Regions from separate parts of the Bacillus sp. BC08 genome, predicted to be linked through region 2. Evidence: predicted binding sites of a transcription regulator. Region 2 holds the regulator's gene; each other region holds the start of a gene.
What was found. The regulator LexA, encoded in region 2, represses DNA repair genes until DNA is damaged. The targets are predictions, from matches to a motif close to CGAACATATGTTCG.

Region 1 (5,415 bases), on a different contig from region 2:
GAACTGGACGGAAACTTGGTTCTTGTAAACGCGCTAAGAAAGCAGCGAACTGTTCACGAGTAACTTTTGCTGTAGGTGCAAATGAGCCATCTGGGAATCCAACAGTAATGTTATTTTGAGCTAAGATTACAACATAGTCATATGCCCAATGAGTAAGTGGGACATCTTTGAATCTAACGTGAGCTCCAGTCGATTTTAGATTAAAAGCCTTAACCAGTGCTACAGCCATTTCTGCGCGTGTTAATTCTCGTTCGCCAGAGAAATTAAAACTATTAGCTATGTAACCGTAATGCATTAATTTATGTGCAGCATCATAGTAATAGGAATCAGCCGGAATATCCTGGTACGTGTCTTTGTAGTTATATGGCATTTTTAAATCTAATGCTTTATCTAACATTACAGCCATTTGACCACGAGTTACATTATCGCTAGGTTTGAAGTATCCTTCTGGAGTACCATTAATAATGCCTTTTTCAGTTAAATAGTTAATTTCTTTGTACGCCCAATGATTAGTTTGTACATCTGGGAAAGATTTAGCACTTGCAAGATTAGGAATAAAAAATGACAGAATCATTACAAAAGTAGTTAGTAACAGACTTGCTTTTTTCACAAAAAACACCTCAATACATTTTATATATTAATATATTACCATTTCCTTATTTATAAATAAAGTAGATTTACTGGCATTTAAACTTTTATAAAAAATGATATAGAGTTTCATAAAAAAGAATCCACTATGTGGATTCCTGTTTATTTTGCATCAACAATATCAATAAAATTCAACGTCATATTATTGTAAAATGCATCTGTACAAAGTATAGATTTATTCAACGGGTCAATATCAACAACGGTCATATAGTTAGTGAGTAAAAAACCGCCTTCGTAATATGTAATCAATATTTCTTCTTCAGATAACAATGAACATAACAACATGTTCTCAATAAGTTCTTGTTCATCCTGGGTTAATATAGGGCGTTCTACCTTCGTGTTTTCTTTAACAATTTCACGGATACCAGTGAATTGCTCGGGCATCGCTGCGAATGGAGTCCATTTGACCATTCCTCTTCCCTTTGGCATATTAGCGTTGTTCATGCTTTATGTCCCCCTAACAATGTGTTTCTGTATCTTGCTGTTGCACTATTTGTATACGAAATCCCTCTTAATATGCTGTTCTTACCAAATTTAGTGCGTATTTCGTCCATTACTTTAGTTAGTTTCATTTCTTTTTCTCGTTGTATTACGTTATCGAATAGTGAGATTTGTTCTTCACCCTCATTGATTAAGTTAGTTAAAGAAACATTGATGGATCTAATGGGTTCTCCAGTATAAAACTCGTGTAAAAAATATGTACAAATCTTATATATATCCATTGTTAAATTGGTTGGTCGGTTCATGGTGTGAGTTTTTCTGAAACCGCCAGCGTAATTTTTACTGTAACCAATAGAAAAATGAATAGTTTGAGCTAGTTTGTTTTGCCTTCGCATTCGATAACAAACTTCTTCGATATGTTCCAGTAGAATAATTGGGAATTCCTCTATTGTGTAATCACGCATAAGTATTTGGCTTTTACCAATAGAAGTTGTTGCTGGAACGTATTTTTCTGATATTCGGCTAAAATCAATGCCGTTGCTATGTAAGTGTAGTTCTTCGCCAATGACCCCAAAGCTCTGTTTTAAATATTTGAGTGGATATTGTGCCAAGTCTCCGATTGAATGGATTCCTTTTCGGTTTAACTTCGCTTCTGTTTTTCCTGAAATCCCCCAAAATTTGCTGAGTGGTCGTATTGGCCATAATTTTATGGGTACATCTTCGTACTTCCAGTATGCTATGCAATCTTTTGTTTTCTTCGCTTCCACATCTAAAGCCACTTTGCTCATTAAAGGATTAGGACCAATTCCAATCGTGCATTCGATTCGTGTCTTCGTATAAATTTCACGTTTGAATTTTAAAGCGAATTCATATGGATCGTTAGCAAACAAATGCATACTATCCGTAATGTCCATAAAGAACTCATCGATGGAATATTGGTGGAAATCCTCAATTGGTACGTATTGTAGAGCTAACTTAGTGATGTAATTAGAGCATTTTATGTAAGTGCTCATAATTGGGTTTACCACAAGAATGTCTTTACGACGTGGTATTTCATACAATCTCGCCATTTTCTTAACGCCTAATGCTTTTAATGGTGGGGTTGCAGCCAAAACAATTGAGCCACTCCTATTCACATTACCAACTACAGCCAATTTAGTATGAAGTGGGTCTAATCCCATTTTGATGCACGATACGCTGGCATAGAACGAACGAAGATCTACACATAAAACAATTCGATTTGGCAATATTGAATAGTCATACACCGTTATTCCCCCTAAATAACAGAACGTTAGTTCTTATTATATACGAATATATGTTCTTTTACGAAGAGGCTTTTTCAAAAAAATAAAACAAACTATAAGGAATTGGTTTTGAGCTAACTATCTTTGGGATTAAAGTAGTATCCTAACTAATCGCATCCGTTGTAGCATTATGCGGTGGTTTATTCATTATGGTTGGTAGTCAGGAACGGGGATTCTCGCTAATAAGTCGTGCTGGGATTGGTTATATAGTTGTTCAAATGATTCCGTTGTTTATGAGATTGTTAGTTGAAATCGCTAAAGCTATATAGAATATAACAAAACAAAAGACAATTTAATTTACTTTATTCAAGATGAAATTGTTAATACCATAGCTTAAATGTAATGATATAAAAAAATAAAATCTATTAAATAGAGGTCACGAGATTGATTGTACTTGTGACTCAGAGATAATATTTTGAAAATTCCTATGTTAAAATTTATTTTTAATGGTAATTTCACAAAAGGAATGATATTATTGTTTTGTTAAAATATAGGAGGAGATAAATTGTTCACTTATTTTTTACCACTTTTAATAACAATATTAATCTTTACATTTATATGTTTTGTTGTAGCTATTTTAGCTAAGAAAAAACAAACTTTATTTTTCACGTTTATTGTAGCGATTATATTAGGGGTAATTGGCGCTATTGCTTCATTTTTAGAAATATCTATAACAGATTATTACGGTTTAGGGGAGTTAAACAATTTAAGCCATATTATAAGATGGTTAAATATTTTTATTAATATGGGTACTTTAGGGATTTTCTTATATAAAGCACAAAAAAACAGTCTATTAGCTTAATAGACTGTTTTTTTGTGCTTTATATATTATTTTGGATTGCATGCATTAGCGACAGTTACTTGGTAATTTGTTGTTGTTCTGTGAGGTTCTAAATTCCAAGGAGTTTTATGACCTTTAGCGTAATCTGCATGACAATGTAATTGCGCTTTCATACTTCCAGTATTTTTCCATCTTTTATCCCCACTAAATCTATTATAAACAACTGACCAACGATATTTTTCATGATGAGCTTGTACCATTGCGTTTGGACTTTTTACATAAGCAGGGCTTTTAGGGTATAAGCTTAATGAAATAACCCCATCTCTTGTTATCCACGATCCAGAAGAATAGAAAGAGGACCAACTCGTAGGAGCAGAAGCTCGCATAATTAAAGGCGCATCTGAACCTGAGATTGGATTGTAAAGATAATTATCTCTTTCAAATTTATCTATTTCTTTAGAGTCATATACAGCATATACAGCATCAGGGTTTGTTGGTTCACCGTCTAATAATACAGGATATTGATCTAAATTAGTGAAATCTATTTCACTTGATTTTTTCTTTTGATATTCATAACCTAGATTATCTGTTTCTGCTGATGCTTGTAACGAAGGAAATACGGATAGGGCTAAAGGGATTACTAAAGATATTGACAATAATTTTTTTTTCAACGTAAAAACCTCCCAAAATAAGTTAATTTATTAAACATTTACCATTATAGTTATATTTTTGTTAGAATTCAATATATTTTTAGAAAAAAGCGAATATATAAATTAAAAAATATATTTTTTTTTTTGAATTATACAATTATAAAAGGATAAGTATTCATGATTCAGTAACTCAAAAAAAGCCAGGAACCTTGGCTGCATAGGACTTTTTTCTTTGCAGGAGATTCCTATTCGTCATGGAATACTGTCACTAGGAGGTGTTGTGACGTTATGACGGACGAAATTGTTTATTCCGCTAGTGAAGTATACAAAAGGCTAGGGATATCCGATAGCACCCTTAGAAAGTACATGGAAGTATTATCACGCGAAGGATTCGCAGTAAAGAAGGATAATCGTGGCAGACGCCAATACACAGACAGCGACATTATGGTGATTGAGAAATTAATTGAGTTGAGCAAGCATGACGGCATGACGCTAGAGAAGGCAGCAAAGGTGATAGCGCAGAAAATAGAAAAAGTTAATCCAGATCTGATTAAAGAAGAGCCTGAGGAAACGAGTTTAATACCATTCCACATTCAAGAACAACTCCAGCAGCAGTACGGCGTTATGGCGCAAGAAATGAAGCAGGGCATGTTGGCAATGGAGAAGCGATTGAGTGACCAGACAAAGCAGAGTAACGAGGAAATCAAAGCGAGTGTAGAAGCGCACAATGAACGAGTGGAAAAACGATTGGAAGCACGGGATGAGACGCTGATGAAAACGCTACGTGAGATGCAGGAAACGAAGAGAATGATGCAGGAGTTTCGGGATGAAGTTGCTGCTGCGAAAGAGAAGAAAAAGCCGTGGTGGAAGTTCTGGTGAGAATAGTAATTAGAAAATAACCCTGCATATGTAGGGTTATTTTCTAATATGTATATAGGCCCCGCCACATGCCAATCAACCTAAGATTTTAAAGTATCCCCTAAACGGAAATTTTGTGTTTTTTGAACTTTTATTCATAACAATCAGTAATTAAACTATTCCAATAGGTATTATTAGCACGCCATTGCGAATAGGGGCGTTTATTTCCTTCATACATACCGCTATCGAAATATACAGTTCCATCGGAAACAAGTTTAATCCAATTATCAAATGTCATAGGTTCACCAAAACAAATTTTTTGATAAACACCAAAAGCATCGGTTTTACAAGTGAACCATCCAAGATCATCAAATTTATCTTCGAGTTTATCTTTCAGGGTCTTTCCTCTCCCTGTTGGAGAAGAAATACCGTACCAGCGCGCAATAACAATGTTATCATGCTGAAGTTGTACAGGTATGATTGAGGATTTGTCGATACGTCTATCTTGACTGTAAGAATAATAAATTACAATGTCTAAATTATCTTCAATAATCATAATTTGACCAAATGTGTTGTATTGTCCTATTTTAGGAACAGGACTGCCTGACCAAGAGAACCGCCCACCTTTTTCAACATTAGGTTTACCAAAGATACGACAAAAAGAGTCTTGCTTTTCTGGAGTTGTTGAACCTGAAAATAGTGGTGCATACACACCGACTTTGAAAATGTACTC
Region 2 (5,415 bases):
ATTGGTTTAGCTAAAATTGCTACTCTTATAAAAAAAGAACGTTCCCAAAACAGAAACGTTCTTTTAATTGATAACGGTGACTTCATACAAGGAACACCCTTTACTTATCATTACGCTACATATGCAAAAGATAAGAAAAATCCAATGTCCTTATTAGCGAACTATTTACGTTATGATGCTGCAGTTATCGGGAATCATGAATTTAATTATGGAATGGACGTATTAAATCATGCTATTTCTACTGCGAACTTCCCGTATCTATCAGCAAATATTTTAGATACAAACAGAAAAGAACCTTATTTCGGGAAACCATATATAATAAAACATATTGAATCAAATATAAAAATTGCTATTTTAGGGGTAACAACGCATTACATTCCTAATTGGGAACAACCTCATCACATTCAAGATCTACAATTTGAAGATGCACTGGAAACAACAAAAAAATGGGTTTCTTACATTCGCGAACAAGAGCAACCAGATTTACTAGTCGTAGCGTATCATGGAGGATTTGAACGCGATTTACAAACCGGGGTACCGACTGAAGTTTTAACAGGTGAAAACCAAGGTTATGCAATGTGCTATGAAATTGAAGGCATAGATATTTTACTAACAGGCCACCAACACCGGGAAATCGCTCACACCGTAATAAATGGTGTAACAGTTTTACAGACTGGATGCAATGGACACTCCGTCGGAAAAATAACAGTAACATTCGAGAAAACAGAACAAAAATGGGTAAGAAAAGAGAGTTATTCACAATTATTGCCCGTGCGAGGAATTGCAGCGGACCAACATATGCTTTCCTTGGTTACCGATTATGAAGAGAAAACACAAAATTGGCTCGATCAACCTATTGGACTAATCTATGGAGATATGCAAATTTCAGACGCTATGCAAACTCGTTTGCAAGACCATCCTTTTATTGAATTCATAAATAAGATACAGATGGATATAGCTAATGTTTCTATTTCTTGTACAAGCTTATTCCATAATACTTCTCTAGGTTTCCCTGATCATGTAACAATGCGTGACATCGTTTCTAATTATATTTATCCAAATACATTAAAAGTAATTAGAATAACTGGAGCAGATATAAAAAATGCCCTTGAACTCTCTGCTTCTTATTTCACATTACATGCAGATGGAACTATCATCGTAAACCCTACCTTCATAGAACCAAAGCCACAACACTATAATTACGATATGTGGGAAGGGATTTCGTACGTATTAAACATTTCCAAACCTATTGGCGAGAGAGTAGAATCTTTACAGTATAAAGGCACTCCTCTTAATATGGATGAAGAATATGACGTCGTTATGAATAATTATCGCGCAAGCGGCGGAGGAAACTTCTTTATGTTTCAAAATAAGCCCGTAATAAAAGACATACCAACAGATATGTCTGAACTTATCGCTAACTATATATTGAAGCACAAAAAGATAGAGGCAACAGTCAATAATAACTGGAAAGTTATTAAATAACGGATATAATAAATAAAAAAGATGGGCTTCGCCCATCTTTTAGTTTAATTTTGCATTATCTTGCTTTTTTAAAGCTTTTAATTTCGCCGGTGTAACATCAGTACCTTCTTCGTTAACAACTTTAATTCCTTTAAGTTCGTTTAACATATTTTGACGAAATCCTTTTAAATATTGTTCACGTAGCGATTGGCGCTCACGTTGTTCTTCTTCAGTTAAGCCTTCAGCTTTTGCTTTTTTCGCTAAGAAGTTAATGCGTTCAATGAGTTCGTGACTTTGCATCTCGAATCCCCCTTTTACTCAAAACTGATTATTATCATACAATAGTTAGTCCTCTTTATCAAGCAATTGCTTTGTATATTCTACATATCTACGATGTACAGTCGCTTTTGAAACATTATAACCAAAGCCGCGAAGTGTTGCTGCAATTTCTTCAAAAGTTAATTCATTCCGGCGTAAACGTACAATTTCCTCAATTGGCACTTCTTTCTTCTCTCGTCCTACGCTTAAATGACGATTCTTCAAATTATTTTCTGGACGATAACCTTTTTCTACTGCACGTTGCATACCACGTTTAATTTTCAAGTTATGAATCTTTCTTTGATACTCTTCAACAATACCAATAATATCCAATACCATTGAATCAGAATCCGATAATTGTAATTCTCCATTATGCGTATGCGTGTATACTTTTATTCCCTCTTTATGTAAACAGTGCATTAATGCAATCTTTGCATTCCCCCTACCAAGGCGCGTTTCATCTTGTATGAGTAGCACATCAATTTGTTCATCTCGAATGGTATCTAGCACTTCTAATATACCGTCACGTTCAATCGTATACCCACTAGCCTGTTCTTCAATTACCTTAGCAACATTCATTTGATAGCGCTCAGCTAAATGCAATAATTCATCTTTTTGACGTATTAATGACGTTTCTTGCGCTTCTTTCGTTGTACTCACACGCGCATAAATAATTGCATTCATTATGCCCCCCCTCTTTCTCACTATTATTTCCCTCCAGTGTAACATAAATTCGTCTTTTGTTCGAACTTATGTTTGTAGAATGTTTTTTCGCATGTTATACTTATTAATAAGAAAAATGAAAGAAAACGAGGTGTTAGAAAACATGGAAAAGTTAACGAAACGCCAGCAAGACATTCTCGACTTTATTAAGCTAAAAGTACAAGAAAAAGGATATCCACCTTCCGTACGTGAAATTGGTCAAGCAGTCGGCCTCGCTTCTAGTTCTACAGTGCACGGACATTTATCACGACTAGAAGAAAAAGGATATATTCGACGCGATCCAACAAAACCACGAGCAATTGAAATTTTAGGTGACGATCGAATGGATACAGAAACACAATCTGTTATCCAAGTTCCAATTATCGGAAAAGTTACTGCTGGATTACCGATTACAGCAGTTGAAAGTGTAGAAGATCACTTCCCACTTCCAGCTAGCATTGTTGCTGGAGCAGACCAAGTGTTTATGTTACGTATCTCAGGAGATAGTATGATTGAAGCTGGTATTTTCGATGGGGATTTAGTTGTTGTTCGCCAACAACAGTCTGCATATAATGGTGAAATTGTAGTTGCTTTAACAGAAGATAACGAAGCAACTGTGAAACGTTTCTATAAAGAAAAAGACCATTTCCGTCTACAACCGGAAAACTCTTCATTAGAACCTATCATTTTAAAACAAGTGTCAGTTATCGGAAAAGTAATTGGCGTATACCGTGATCTACACTAAGAATAATAAAAGAAGATAATTACCTTATTTATATACGGTAATTATCTTCTTTTTGTATTTTGATAGATTTTCATACATTCTATTTCTTATGAACGAGTTTCAATCGTCACATCGCCAGCAGCTGTTTTACCACTAATCTTTTTACTACCATTGCCAATTGTTACATTTTTATTTTCTTCATTAAAAATTATTACTTCGCCAGCAGCACTTTGCCCAGTTATAACTGCATCTTGTGGTTTTTCTAATAAAGTAATATCTACATCCCCAGCAGTTGAACTTGCCTCTACATCGTATTTAGGATCATGATCCATAATATGCACTTCTCCACTAGCCGTTTTCGCTGTTACTTTCCCTATTACCTTTTTAAAGTTTACCTCACCAGCTTTTGAAGATCCTTCCACACTTTTTGCTGTAACATGTTTCAAATCTACTTCTCCGGCCAGTGTACCAACACTTACACGATCACTTTTCACATCACTTATTTCTATTTGTCCAGCGGATGAATTTATTTTTATCTCCCGGTAAGAACGTTCAGGCACGAGGAGAGTTATTGTAGATGTTTGAAACCTAAAATCGTAAAAAGAAAAATCAAATGAAGCACCTTTTTCTCTTTCCCCAATAATTTTTAATGTGTCACCATCTTCTGCAATACGAACCTCTTGTTTACGTGCATCTCCTGATTGCTTTACATAAAAAGAAAAGTCGGGAGATTTTTGGACAACAATATCCCCAGCGTCTAACTTAACTTCTATATTTTTTAATGTTTCGTTTTTAATAACGTCTTCTTTGTTTCCTTTTTCTGCAGTTTGTACTGCTTTTTCATATGTTTGTGAAATCCCTATTACTCCAATAATGATACAAGCGATTGCTACTAACAATATTTTTTTCATCATCTACTCCCCTTTTATCATTTTGAAGTTCCATAATACATAACGTACGCATAACTTTTTAAACCACTTCGTACTATAATAAGCGATAATACATAACAACAAACCTACTCCAACAAACGTTATACTAACGAATACATCCAACCATATAAAAGTACCCATAAATACTTTTGCAATAACAAAAAATGGTGTCACTACACTAGCAATCCCACCGACCCAAAATGAAAATATAAAAGCGATAATTGCAACTAACGGGCCTAACACAATAATGAAATTAAACAAACTAAGTCCAATCGCAGCCATGACAGCCCTTGTTATATTCGAAGTAGATGGGTCCTTTTTCATTTCATCAAAGCGATACAAAGCAAGTAAGTCTTTCGCAATTACTTTCGGAGAACCAAGGCCTTTTATTATTTCCGCTTCAGTTTTCCCCTCTTCTTTCCCAAACTGAAAATGCTCTTCATAATCAAATAAAATATCTTTCCTCTCTTCTTCCGGTAACTTTCTAAGATGACTTGATAATTCTTTGAGGAACTGTTCTTTACTCATCCCATTCCACCCCTTCAATAATTTCTTGTACGCCTTTTGCAAAATCACGCCACTCTGTTACTAACAAATTCAGTTGCGTTTCCCCTTGCTCAGTTAGTTGATAATATTTACGAGGCGGCCCCTCCGTAGATTCTTTCAAATACGTTTGAAAATACCCTTCTTTCGTTAAACGACGTAATAAAGGATACACTGACCCTTCCGATATTAAAAATTTATTTGAGATTTGCTGTACAAGTTCATAACCGTAACAATCCTTACGTTTCACAAGTGCCAAAACACACAGTTCTAACACGCCTTTTTTAAACTGAACGTTCAAGGTCAATCCCCCTTTCTCATTTCAGTACTGTTCAATACACGGTACCCATTACATCCATAATATACCACTTGGTATTATTCATTGCAAGGTACTTATTTATATTTATTCCCTAAATATACAAAACGTACAAATAAAAGCCTGAATAATGTCCTGTTATAACTGGCCATCACTCAGGCTTTTATTCAATTCGAACTGTATGAATACAAAAATTCATTCACTCTTTCCTCTCTAAGAACCAACTTCCATTTGTGACCCTAACAAACTTCGAAACACACCTTTTCTCTCTTTAGCTAATTGATTAAATTCACCTTTTTGGACAATTTCACCTTTTCCTAACACAATAACTTGATCGGCATTACGTATTGTTGATAAACGATGGGCAATTACGACGATAGTCATCGTTCCTTTCAATCTTTCTATTGCTGATTGGATTT
Region 3 (5,415 bases), on a different contig from region 2:
AGCCAGTAAAAACAACTCACGGTTACCATATTATTAAAGTAACAGATAAAAAAGAATTGAAGCCATTTGATGAAGTAAAAGATCAAATTCGTAAAGATTTAGAACAGCAAAGACTACAAGATACGACTGGTAAATGGAAACAACAAGTAGTCAATGATTTACTGAAAGATGCTGATATTAAGGTGAACGATAAAGACTTTAAAAATACATTTGAATTTCTAGAAAAGAAATAATGACTGTAAGTAGAAAAGGGAACCTATATAGGTTCCCTTTTCTACTTAGTGTGTGAGTTATAAATAGATAGTAAGACAATACAATATTACATTTAAATATTAAGAATTACAATGGGAATTTATGTAATTGTTTTAAATTGGAATAATCAATGCTTCATATAATGTCGATATTATAATGTTTCGTTTGCTTAATTTCATTAAATATAAAATGAATTTATTAATTTCCTCCCACTATTTGCAAGCAATCTGATTGGTGTAGGCCAATTATTAGTCGAGAATGAACAAAATCCTAATTGATTTAAATTTTACTTTATTGAAGTAGATAAACATAATTTGCAGAATGAAACATACAATATTATTGAAAAAATATTGATGCGAAATGAAGTGAAAAGCAGAACATTCTACTAAAAAGGATGTTCTTTTTAGTATGAAATTTTTAGGATAAAGAAAGAATGCTTTTAAACAAATTATTTAATAGAAAAATATATTACGTAGGAGGAGAAAATATGAAAGTGATTTTTCGAAGAGAAGGTGGAGGGAAGGTTTTTGAATCTTATGATGAAGATATAAGTAACTTATTAGCTATTTTAAAGGAAACGAAAGGGATTAAGATTGGGATGGTTGAGTATGAAGTATTAAAGTACGAATTAGAGTATTTTCGTAACCCAAAAAAAGCAGAAACAGAGAGGGAGTTACATATAATAGTACAACCAAAATATATTTAATAATTAGGGGCAATTATTTATAAATAGTTTTATACAGTATGTACGAAAAGAGAGTGTTTACATTCCCCTCTTTTCATAGAAATTCATAAGGAACGAATTGTGGTCCGTTATAAATTCCCTAAATTTTGTGAGTTCGTTCTTTATAATATATGCTTTCATTTATAGTTGGTTAATAAACTTGAAAAATTAAAACTTTTTCGTTTAGGCAGGGATTTTATATTCAAGTAGATAAATGTTCATATGAAGTATTTTGTATACGAATATTGGAGGAGTAAAAATGAGTTTAGCAAGTTATATAGGCTGTAATGTATAAATTCCGTTAACAGATCCAGATTTTAATGATGTAATTGTTTTGGGATCGTGTTTTTCAGATGAAAGTATGCTTGAAATTGTATAAGAGTTTCAATTCCAAACGAGTTACACGTATGAAGTTTCAACGAGTTGGTGCATTGAACTTTATGAGTGGCAAACTGAAAAGGAGAAGAAAGAAGCTAAAAAAATGCTATTAGCTTTATCCTTTTCGGCAAATAGACTCCATCTGATTTGTGTTACGGGTGAAGCCCAACAATTCAGGTGGACATGAATTGCCGTCAGAAGTTAGGCTGAACACTTTTGTTTCGTTCATAACAAATTTCCCGGGGCTAATATTTGTTTCTTTTTATCTTACGATATAATCTGCTCCTAGATAAGGAACGAGTGGGGGAATTAAAATTAAAAATAAATGATTTTAAAATTGATGAAATTTTGATTCCAGAAAGAACACTTGTCAGGATAGAAAAATAAATATAGAAAAATACGTTATTAGAAAAAAGCGACTTCATTTTGTATGAAGTCGCTTTCTTTAGTAAATATGTTTACTTCCTATTAAATAGGAAGTGAAAAACTCATTTGATCAAGAAAATCAATGATGGATAAATGTATAAGAAAATTATTTGAATTATATTTTGTTAAAAATATAATTATATCTCTTTTCAAAAGAATATATGTTCGTGTATAATTAGAACGAGTGTTCTTTTGAATGCAGATAGTATATGAATTAGAAATAAAGTGAAACATTAATCAGTGAGGTGCTTATCGTCCATTTATTGGTAACTTTAACTAATTTGACGTTTACGAGCGGTTGGTTTTCGACTTATATACCTCACATGTACCGATTTTGAGGTGGGAGCTTTACTACCTGTTAATGCGGGGGAAATATGAGCCTAGCATTATGAAAGAATAATTGAGTAACAATATATGTGAAATGGAATGGATAAATGATCAAGGAGATAAAGAAATGAATGATGTAAAGGTGCAGAAAGCAGAAAGAGAATGGGTTCCATTTACAGTAATGTCGGAACAGTTATTAAGTATGCGAAAGATTGTTGGAGAGAAGTTTAAAGTACAAAAACCGCTCTTAACAAAAGAAGCAAAAGAGAGAATTTCTGATAAATTATTAATGTCATTATTGTCTGAGAAAGAAATATTGGTGACCTATTTTGAAGATGGCTACATACTTACAAGCTATATGACAGTTGTGCATATAAACCCGCTAAAGCGCATTGTAATATGTACGGACGCATTTTATAAAACTTACGTATTTAATACTACAGATATTATTGAAATAACGTAAAGGAAGCTGAAATTTAAATTATAGCTTTTTATTTTTGTTAGATGAGGAACAGAAAAAATGAAACGAAAAAGCAGCTAGCTTCATACTAGCTGCTAAGCCCCAGGGAAAGGGAGAAAAAGATAGGGTACTCCAAAAATCAATAATAGCTGTGTAACAGCCTGATTATAGTATAGACAAATTTATTATTCCTAAACAGTACGATGAAAAAAATAGGACTAAGCTGTACCTACTTGGTTTTGATCTGCAAGGTCAGAATCAAAAGTATTAGTCGCGCTCACACCATTAAAAGTATTAACAACAAAACCAACATTTGAAGCACCAGATCCATTATAAGCCTTCGTATTTTCTTTCGGAGAAACATTGTAGAAATCGCCTAAATTAAATGAACCGTTACTATTTTGTACAACTAAATTCCCTACAACTGAGGGCATAGTTTTCACCCGCTTTACAATCATTTGTTAATACTACTATATGGTGTTATAGTCCAAATGGTTCATGTAACAAAAATTGTGGAATAGTAAAACGTTTGAAGTGTAGCTTAATCCTACAATAAAAGTATGTTAAAATTAATGTAAGGTCGATTAATTTTTAAAAATAATTGTATAATTAATATATGCGAAATCAAAGGAGGCAAAATGTAATGAATAATGTTATAAAAAAAGTAGATTTAACAGATGCAAAATCAAGTAATCTTGTTGCACTTATTTATAGCAATGAAGTTATATTGGTTGAAGAAGCATTTTGTCCAAATGAAATAAAGTTAAAGTTTAATGAAATTGCAATTTTATCGGCCATTAAAACAGCACATATAATGAAAGTATCCATCAGAAAAGAACTGGAAGCAATTTTTCATGACACTGGTGTTTTATTTGTGAAGCATAGTGTTGATTATGGAAATAGTCAATCTATCACTATGCATTTTGAACAATTCAAAAAGTTGCAAAATGAGATTGAGAATTTAAACAAAAGTAGGTAATCTAGGTGTAGCTTATATGTATCGGTGTAAGAAATACGGGAAAAAGAAGCTGAAATATAAAAGCAATAACGAAATAAATAATGATTTTTTGATATATAAGTAAGAGTAACTGTTATGGTTACTCTTTTTGTTTACATAAAAATTCCTTCTAAAGTATGAAATGAGTTGATACTTTAGTAAATGGTTGAATGAAAAGGAAGAGTGTAAAATGTTGTAAAGGAGGAGAGATATTTGGAGCGAAATGAAATTGGAAAAATTGTAATGATTACAGGAGTGACACAAGGATTAGGTCGTGCAATGGTTGATCGATTTCATGAATTGGGATGGACTATATATGGCTGTGGGCGTTCAAAAAATAAAATTGAAGAATTGAAAAATTATTACGGTAATATACATGATTTTCAAATAATTGATGTTTCAGACTCCCAGCAAGTAAGTAGTTGGGCAAATTATATACTGCATAGACATAGAGCACCTGATTTGTTAATAAATAATGCATCGATTGTTAATAAAAATGCGCCACTGTGGAAAGTAACAGCTCAAGAATTCGAAAATGTAATGAATGTAAACGTAAATGGTGTAGTAAATGTAATTAGGGCTTTTGTCCCAGCGATGGTAGCTAGGAAAGAAGGAATGATTATTAATATGAGTTCTAGTTGGGGCCGAGAGGGAGAAGCTGAGCTGGCGCCATATTGTGCCTCAAAGTTTGCAATTGAAGGTATCACGAAATCTATGGCACTTGAATTGCCCGATGGTATGGCTGTTGTTGCTTTAGATCCAGGTGGGAGCATTAGCACTCCAATGCTATATTCATGTGCACCACAGTATGTAAATGAATCACCCACACCTGAAATGTGGTCACGTAATGCGATTAAGTATATATTAAATATTACAATAGATAAAAATGGATCTTCATTGACATGCCCAGAATGTATGTAAATATACATTCTGGGCATATTTTCAGTGATACACACTTTGTCTAAAAAAGTACCTTAAAGGTGCTTTTTTGTATTTATAAAACATTATAGAATGCACAAAATTACATGTAGAAAATAAATATGAGAAAGAGGATGTCATTTATGTATTTCGAAAGCAGTAGAAAATTTCTAAATAGGTGATAAGAATGAATCCAAGCGGTTTAAAAGTGACTGGAGCATGGTTTCAAGTAGGAGGAAATCTTACGGCGGCTATTGGGGCGACAAGAGGATTTATTGGAGAAGAGAAAGTTGAATCAGATCTTGTAATTGTAGGAAGCTCATTACAAGCCCTCGGGTATATATTACAAATTATAGCGAGTAATGATACCGAAGATGAAGGCGAAAGAGAAAATCAAAATATATGTTTGGAGAATAAAAGTGAAATGCTCGATAAAATGGGCATTGAGTTATTAGCGTTAGGGAATATATCAAATGTAATAGGAACATATTTCAATATAAATGAACACTTGAAAGAGAATGATTATCTCATTATTGTCGGGAATAGTTTGCAATCGATAGGAGCTTTTTTAGGAGTAGAAGCAGCTTTGCTTCAGATGAAAGCGATACAAAGAATAATAATACTAGGCAATTCTTTGCAAAGTTTAGGCGCTGGACTTCAAGCGTATCAAGGTATTATTAATCTATCGAAGAACGAAATAGAACATGAAGACAGTATAGTTGATAAGAAGAATGAGAGAATAATAGCACTCATTGGTGTTTGGATACAAGCGATAGGAACTGCTATTTCAGCGATTGGATTAACTATCATAGAGAAAGAAGAAAGATTAGAAAAAATGAAAATATGAAATTATTCATGTAAAGGAGGTATGTAAAATTTCAATTTTACATAAGTAGAAAAGTTGAAGTAGTAGGTTTTTTTGCATTAGAATAG
Region 4 (5,415 bases), on a different contig from region 2:
GGTACTTTAAACGACCTAAAATCTTAATTAAATCTGGATGTAAACCGTGAACACCCACCTCAAACGTTGTTTGCTCTCCGACTTCGCGAATATACTCGTCCACTTCACGTCTTGATTTTTCGACCATTTCTTCAATACGTGCTGGGTGAATACGTCCGTCCTGTACTAGTTTATCAAGAGCGATACGAGCTGTTTCACGACGAATTGGATCGAATCCAGAAAGGATAACCGCTTCTGGTGTATCATCGATAATTAGGTCAATACCTGTTAACGTCTCTAACGTACGAATATTTCGACCTTCACGTCCGATAATACGTCCCTTCATTTCGTCATTTGGAAGATTTACAACCGAAACGGTTGTTTCAGCAACATGATCAGCTGCACATCTTTGCATTGCAAGAGATAAGATTTCTTTTGCTTTCTTATCCGCTTCTTCTTTCGCACGAACTTCACTTTCTTTTACCATTACGGCAATTTCATGAGAAACTTCACTTTCTACTTTACCAAGAATAATTGCTTTCGCTTGTTCGCGTGTCAGATTGGAAATGCGCTCTAATTCTGTTTGTTGCTTTTGAACTAACTCTCCCACTTTGCTTTCCAACTCTTCAATCTGTTGTTGTCTCGCTACAAGAGAATCCTCTTTCTTTTCTAACTGTAGCTCGCGTTTATCGAGCGTTTCGTCTTTACGATCAAGGTTCTCTTCTTTTTGCATTAAACGATTTTCTTGTTTTTGTAATTCGCTTCTACGGTCACGAATTTCTAATTCAGCTTCTGTACGAAGTGTATGAATTTCATCCTTTGCTTCTAAAAGCGCTTCTTTCTTAAGTGCTTCAGCCTCACGATTCGCTTCGTCTATAATACGTTTCGCTTCATTAGCTGCACCATTAATCTTCGCTTCAGCAATAGACTTTCGAACAAAAAAGCCAACAACTGCACCGACTGTTGCAAGCAAAATGGAGATGAGTATCCAAACTGTAGTACTACTCATGATTTCACCTCCCCTTGCTATGAATGAAAAAAGACTGTCGGCATGTACATTGAATACCAACATACAGCAAAGACCGTCGCCCCACTTTTTTAAGGGACTTTCTTCATTTCACAATTAAAATGTCATATTATTATTTCGGCAAGATTTAAGTCTTACTCCGAATATTACTTCTCTTCTTGAGAAGAGTGTTTCGTATATAAGAAAAAATATACATTCTCATTGTATCTATCGCAATTTTCATTGTCAAGCGTTGTCTACTTTTACTTTCTTTACCTTCAGCCCTAATTCATATATGAATTTAAAAAGCAGACCGCATATTATCCTGGAAAACCTTAGTAAATTCCAGTTTATTCATATAAAACATGCATATATTCCTCTTTATGCATAGCCTTTTAGTTAAATTAAATATTTTATTTCCAACGATATACAACGCTTTCATAATAATTAAAAATAAAAGACACGGTCCCGTGTCTTTTATTTTTAATCTTGAAGATTTGAATCTTCCGTGTCTTCCACACCAGAGTCTTCACCAATTCCGTGATGATCACGAACAAAGAAGGCAATTTCTTCTCTTAAATCCGTATTCTCTTTTAAGAATTGCTTCGAATTTTCACGACCTTGTCCTAAACGCTCTTCATTATAAGAGTACCAAGCACCACTCTTTTGAACGATATCAAGTTCAGAAGCCATATCTAAGATTTCACCTTCTCTTGAAATACCTTCTCCGTACATAATATCAACTTCAGCAACACGGAATGGTGGTGCTACTTTATTCTTAACTACTTTTACTTTCGTTTTATTACCAACGATGTCGTTACCTTGCTTTAATTGCTCCGCACGACGTACTTCAAGACGAACTGTTGAATAGAATTTCAACGCACGACCACCTGGAGTTGTTTCTGGGTTCCCGAACATAACCCCAACTTTTTCACGAATTTGGTTAATAAAGATTGCGATTGTTTTTGATTTATTAATTGCACCTGAAAGTTTACGAAGTGCTTGAGACATTAAACGAGCTTGTAAACCTACGTGTGAGTCACCCATGTCTCCTTCAATCTCAGCTTTCGGTACAAGAGCTGCTACAGAGTCAATTACGATAATATCAACCGCACCACTTCGTACAAGTGCTTCTGCGATTTCTAAACCTTGCTCCCCTGTATCAGGTTGTGATAATAGTAATTCATCTATGTTAACACCTAATTTTTGTGCATATACAGGATCCATCGCATGCTCCGCATCAATGAACGCTGCTTGTCCACCTTGACGCTGTACTTCAGCGATTGCGTGTAATGAAACTGTTGTTTTACCTGAACTTTCAGGTCCGTAAATTTCAATAATACGGCCGCGTGGGTATCCGCCTACCCCTAGTGCCACATCAAGTGCTAAAGAACCACTTGAAATTGTAGAAACTCTACGCTCCGCTTGTTCTCCTAATTTCATAATTGAACCTTTACCGAATTGCTTCTCTATTTGTTTTAACGCCATATCTAATGCCGCTTGACGATCACTCATTCAAAATTCCTCCTTAACTGAATTGCTAATCTTATTATACCTATTTTCAATTCAATTTGCCAACAAAAATCGAACATTTATTCGATTTTTTTATTTTCCATTAAATAAAACTGCATTTAAGCATAAAAAAAAAGCTAGAAGAGACTCACATCTCTTCTAGCTTTTTATACAAATGATAAAATCCATATTTCGCCGAACGTTCCCTAATTTGTTGACGACTTCCACTTAAATTAAGAGGAAAGACTACAGTTGGTTCATCCTTAATCGCCAATCCAACGAATACTGTTCCCGGCTCCTTATGCTCTGAAGCATCAGGTCCTGCTACCCCAGTGAAACTGATTCCGATATCCGCTTTTAATAAGCCCTTAACATTTTCAGCAAGATAACGAGCACATTCTTTACTTACTGCACCATCAGTAGATAACACTCCCTCAGGTACATGTAAAACATGTTGCTTCACATCATTATGATAACAAATGACACCGCCTTTAAATACTGAAGACACACCAGCACTTTCTGTTACTTGATTCCCGAAGAGTCCACCGGTTAAACTTTCTGCACATGCTAAAGTTAATTCTTTTTTCTTCAATAACTCTATCGCCTTATCATGCAGAAACTCTTGATCATACCCGTAGAAAAATTCTCCTACTCTTTCTAAAATCAAATCTTCCATATGCTGAATGAGTTTCGCCGCTTCATCAGCATTTTGATGTTTGGCAGTTAAACGTAGTGTCACTTCTCCATCATTCGCAAGGGGGGCGATTGTCGGATTCGTTTGTCCATCAATTAAATCTTGAACTTTCACTTCTAATTGAGATTCCCCAATCCCGAAGAAGCGAAGCACACGAGAATAAATGTTTTCTCCTGTTGTAAAGTTACGTAAAAAAGGCTCTACATAACTTATATACATCGGCTTCATCTCTTTCGGTGGTCCTGGTAATAAAATATAAACTTTCCCGTTCTTATTTAATCCCATACCAGGTGCCATGCCGTGATCATTCGCAAATACAGTTGCTCCATTCAAAACGAGCGCCTGCTTTTTATTATTCTCTGTGAACTCGCGACCTGTACGCTTAAAGTACTCGCTGATCGATGCTAATGCCAGTTCATCATACACTAACTCTCCACCCAAACTAGAAGATATCGTTTCTTTCGTCAAATCATCTTTTGTCGGGCCTAACCCACCTGTGAAAATAAGCATGTCAGCACGTTCTTCCGCAACTTCAATCGCCTGCTGTAATCGCTTGTTATTATCTCCAACTACAGTATGGTAGTACACATTAATTCCAATTGAAGCTAACTTTTCAGATAAAAACTGGGCATTTGTATTTGCAATTTGTCCAAGTAATAATTCAGTTCCAACCGCAATAATTTCAGCATTCATCCCAATTCCCCCATAAACTTCTATTTTGAGTTTACAAAAGCAGCTCTATTTTTCCAGAAATAATCCCACCCTGAAATAACAGTAAAGAATAACGCAATCCATATAAAGATATCAGCAACTGGGATATGGATTAAATTTAAAGGTACATCGTGTAATAAATACGCTGCAATCGCAATAATTTGTGTCCACGTCTTAATTTTTCCTAACTGATTTGCTGCCACTACTTCTCCTGTTCCAGCAAGTACAAGGCGTAAACCTGTTACTGCAAACTCACGGCTTATAATTACAATAACGATCCAAGCAGGTACGTATTGCATCTCAACTAACGTGATAAGTGCTGCTGAAACAAGTAATTTATCAGCTAACGGATCAAGGAACTTCCCTAAATTCGTTACAAGATTATACTTTCTTGCGTAATATCCATCAATCCAATCTGTAGCCGAAGCAATAATAAAGATAAGTGCCCCTACTAAATGTTGAATTGGTAAATCAACATCACCAATTGTGTATGAACCCCAATCAAAGGGCGCTAACATAATTACCATAAAAATTGGAATTAAGAAGATTCTAGATATTGTAATTTTATTTGGTAAATTCACAGCTATTCCTCCATCATATCAAAAACATTTGTTCATTGAAAAAAGTCATCGCAGCGATGACTGTTATTGTGCAGGTTGCTCTATCCCTTGGTTTTTTATCACCAATCTTTGGTGAAGTTCTTTTCCTGTATCCAATGGGTAAGCGACCACTTGGCCATTCAGTTTAACTTCAACATTCGTTGCATTTCCAATATTAAGTCGCACTTCTTTTACTGTTGATACATCATGTTTTTCTACTTGGCCCTCTTGTACTGTAGTGTTTAGAATTACTTTACCAGTATCATCTTGAACATTTACATAACTCGCACCTTTACCCGATATTTCCAGTTCTAATGTTTTATTATTATGAATTTCCAAAGTAGATACTATACCAGTTGTTCCAACTACTTTCACTTCTTGTTGTCCAGTTGTCTGTGCTGGTTGTTCCTCTTTCTTTGGCTCTTCTTTCTTTGGTTCCTCTTTTTTCGGCTCTTCCGCTTTTACTTCATCTTTCTTTGTATCTAACGGAGAGTTTTCTGCTTTTTTAACTTCAATTTTCTCACTTTGAGCGTTCGGAACTTTCTCATCATCTTTTCCAGTTAACGCTTGGAAAACAAACCAAATTACCACTCCAAATGCGATTACTAACAACGCAACTAAAATTTTCGGCATATGATCTGCAATTGGCCATGATGAAGATTTTTGCATTGTTTCTTGTGTTTTTTGTCCTGTTGATACTTGTGGAACATCGCGTTTTTCAGATTGTGGTATCGTACTCTGATATTCTACAAGCAGTTCTTCTCCATTTAATCCAACCGCATCTGCGTATTGTTTAATGAATGCACGCGCATAAAAAGCTCCTGGCAATACATCATAATTGCCTTCCTCAATCGCTACTAAATGGCGTTTTTGAATTTTTGTAATCTCATGCAGCTGATCAATAGACAAGCCTT

Region 1: ACXVYO_RS27050 (Y-family DNA polymerase) is a predicted target of LexA. The motif match lies at 2,398-2,411, and genes of this name have one in related genera.
Region 3: ACXVYO_RS14800 (YolD-like family protein) is a predicted target of LexA. The motif match lies at 1,935-1,948, and genes of this name have one in related genera.
Region 4: recA (recombinase RecA) is a predicted target of LexA. The motif match lies at 2,571-2,584, and genes of this name have one in related genera.

Annotation. Positions count from the first base shown of each region.
Region 1 is NZ_JBTGPA010000041.1:49,554-54,968, forward strand. It holds partial or broken gene ACXVYO_RS27040 (S-layer homology domain-containing protein) at 5-610, opposite strand; gene ACXVYO_RS27045 (YolD-like family protein) at 751-1,092, opposite strand; gene ACXVYO_RS27050 (Y-family DNA polymerase) at 1,089-2,354, opposite strand; partial or broken gene ACXVYO_RS27055 (hypothetical protein) at 2,462-2,662, shown strand; gene ACXVYO_RS27060 (hypothetical protein) at 2,899-3,195, shown strand; gene ACXVYO_RS27065 (DUF2599 domain-containing protein) at 3,222-3,845, opposite strand; gene ACXVYO_RS27070 (DUF3967 domain-containing protein) at 4,113-4,703, shown strand; gene ACXVYO_RS27075 (LlaMI family restriction endonuclease) at 4,834-5,415, opposite strand, start outside.
Region 2 is NZ_JBTGPA010000027.1:448,787-454,201, forward strand. It holds gene ACXVYO_RS08500 (bifunctional metallophosphatase/5'-nucleotidase) at 1-1,485, shown strand, start outside; gene ACXVYO_RS08505 (DUF896 domain-containing protein) at 1,525-1,764, opposite strand; gene ACXVYO_RS08510 (YneB family resolvase-like protein) at 1,810-2,466, opposite strand; gene lexA (transcriptional repressor LexA) at 2,609-3,229, shown strand; gene ACXVYO_RS08520 (DUF4097 family beta strand repeat-containing protein) at 3,316-4,122, opposite strand; gene ACXVYO_RS08525 (DUF1700 domain-containing protein) at 4,123-4,665, opposite strand; gene ACXVYO_RS08530 (PadR family transcriptional regulator) at 4,658-4,981, opposite strand; gene ACXVYO_RS08535 (ABC transporter ATP-binding protein) at 5,210-5,415, opposite strand, start outside.
Region 3 is NZ_JBTGPA010000031.1:821,218-826,632, reverse strand. It holds gene ACXVYO_RS14815 (peptidylprolyl isomerase PrsA) at 1-233, shown strand, start outside; gene ACXVYO_RS14810 (hypothetical protein) at 740-958, shown strand; partial or broken gene ACXVYO_RS14805 (hypothetical protein) at 1,272-1,472, shown strand; gene ACXVYO_RS14800 (YolD-like family protein) at 2,235-2,570, shown strand; gene gerPF (spore germination protein GerPF) at 2,786-3,001, opposite strand; gene ACXVYO_RS14790 (hypothetical protein) at 3,211-3,546, shown strand; gene ACXVYO_RS14785 (SDR family oxidoreductase) at 3,808-4,485, shown strand; gene ACXVYO_RS14780 (DUF6944 family repetitive protein) at 4,670-5,329, shown strand.
Region 4 is NZ_JBTGPA010000024.1:95,393-100,807, forward strand. It holds gene rny (ribonuclease Y) at 1-988, opposite strand, end outside; gene recA (recombinase RecA) at 1,469-2,500, opposite strand; gene cinA (competence/damage-inducible protein CinA) at 2,646-3,884, opposite strand; gene pgsA (CDP-diacylglycerol--glycerol-3-phosphate 3-phosphatidyltransferase) at 3,905-4,483, opposite strand; gene ACXVYO_RS06130 (helix-turn-helix domain-containing protein) at 4,547-5,415, opposite strand, start outside.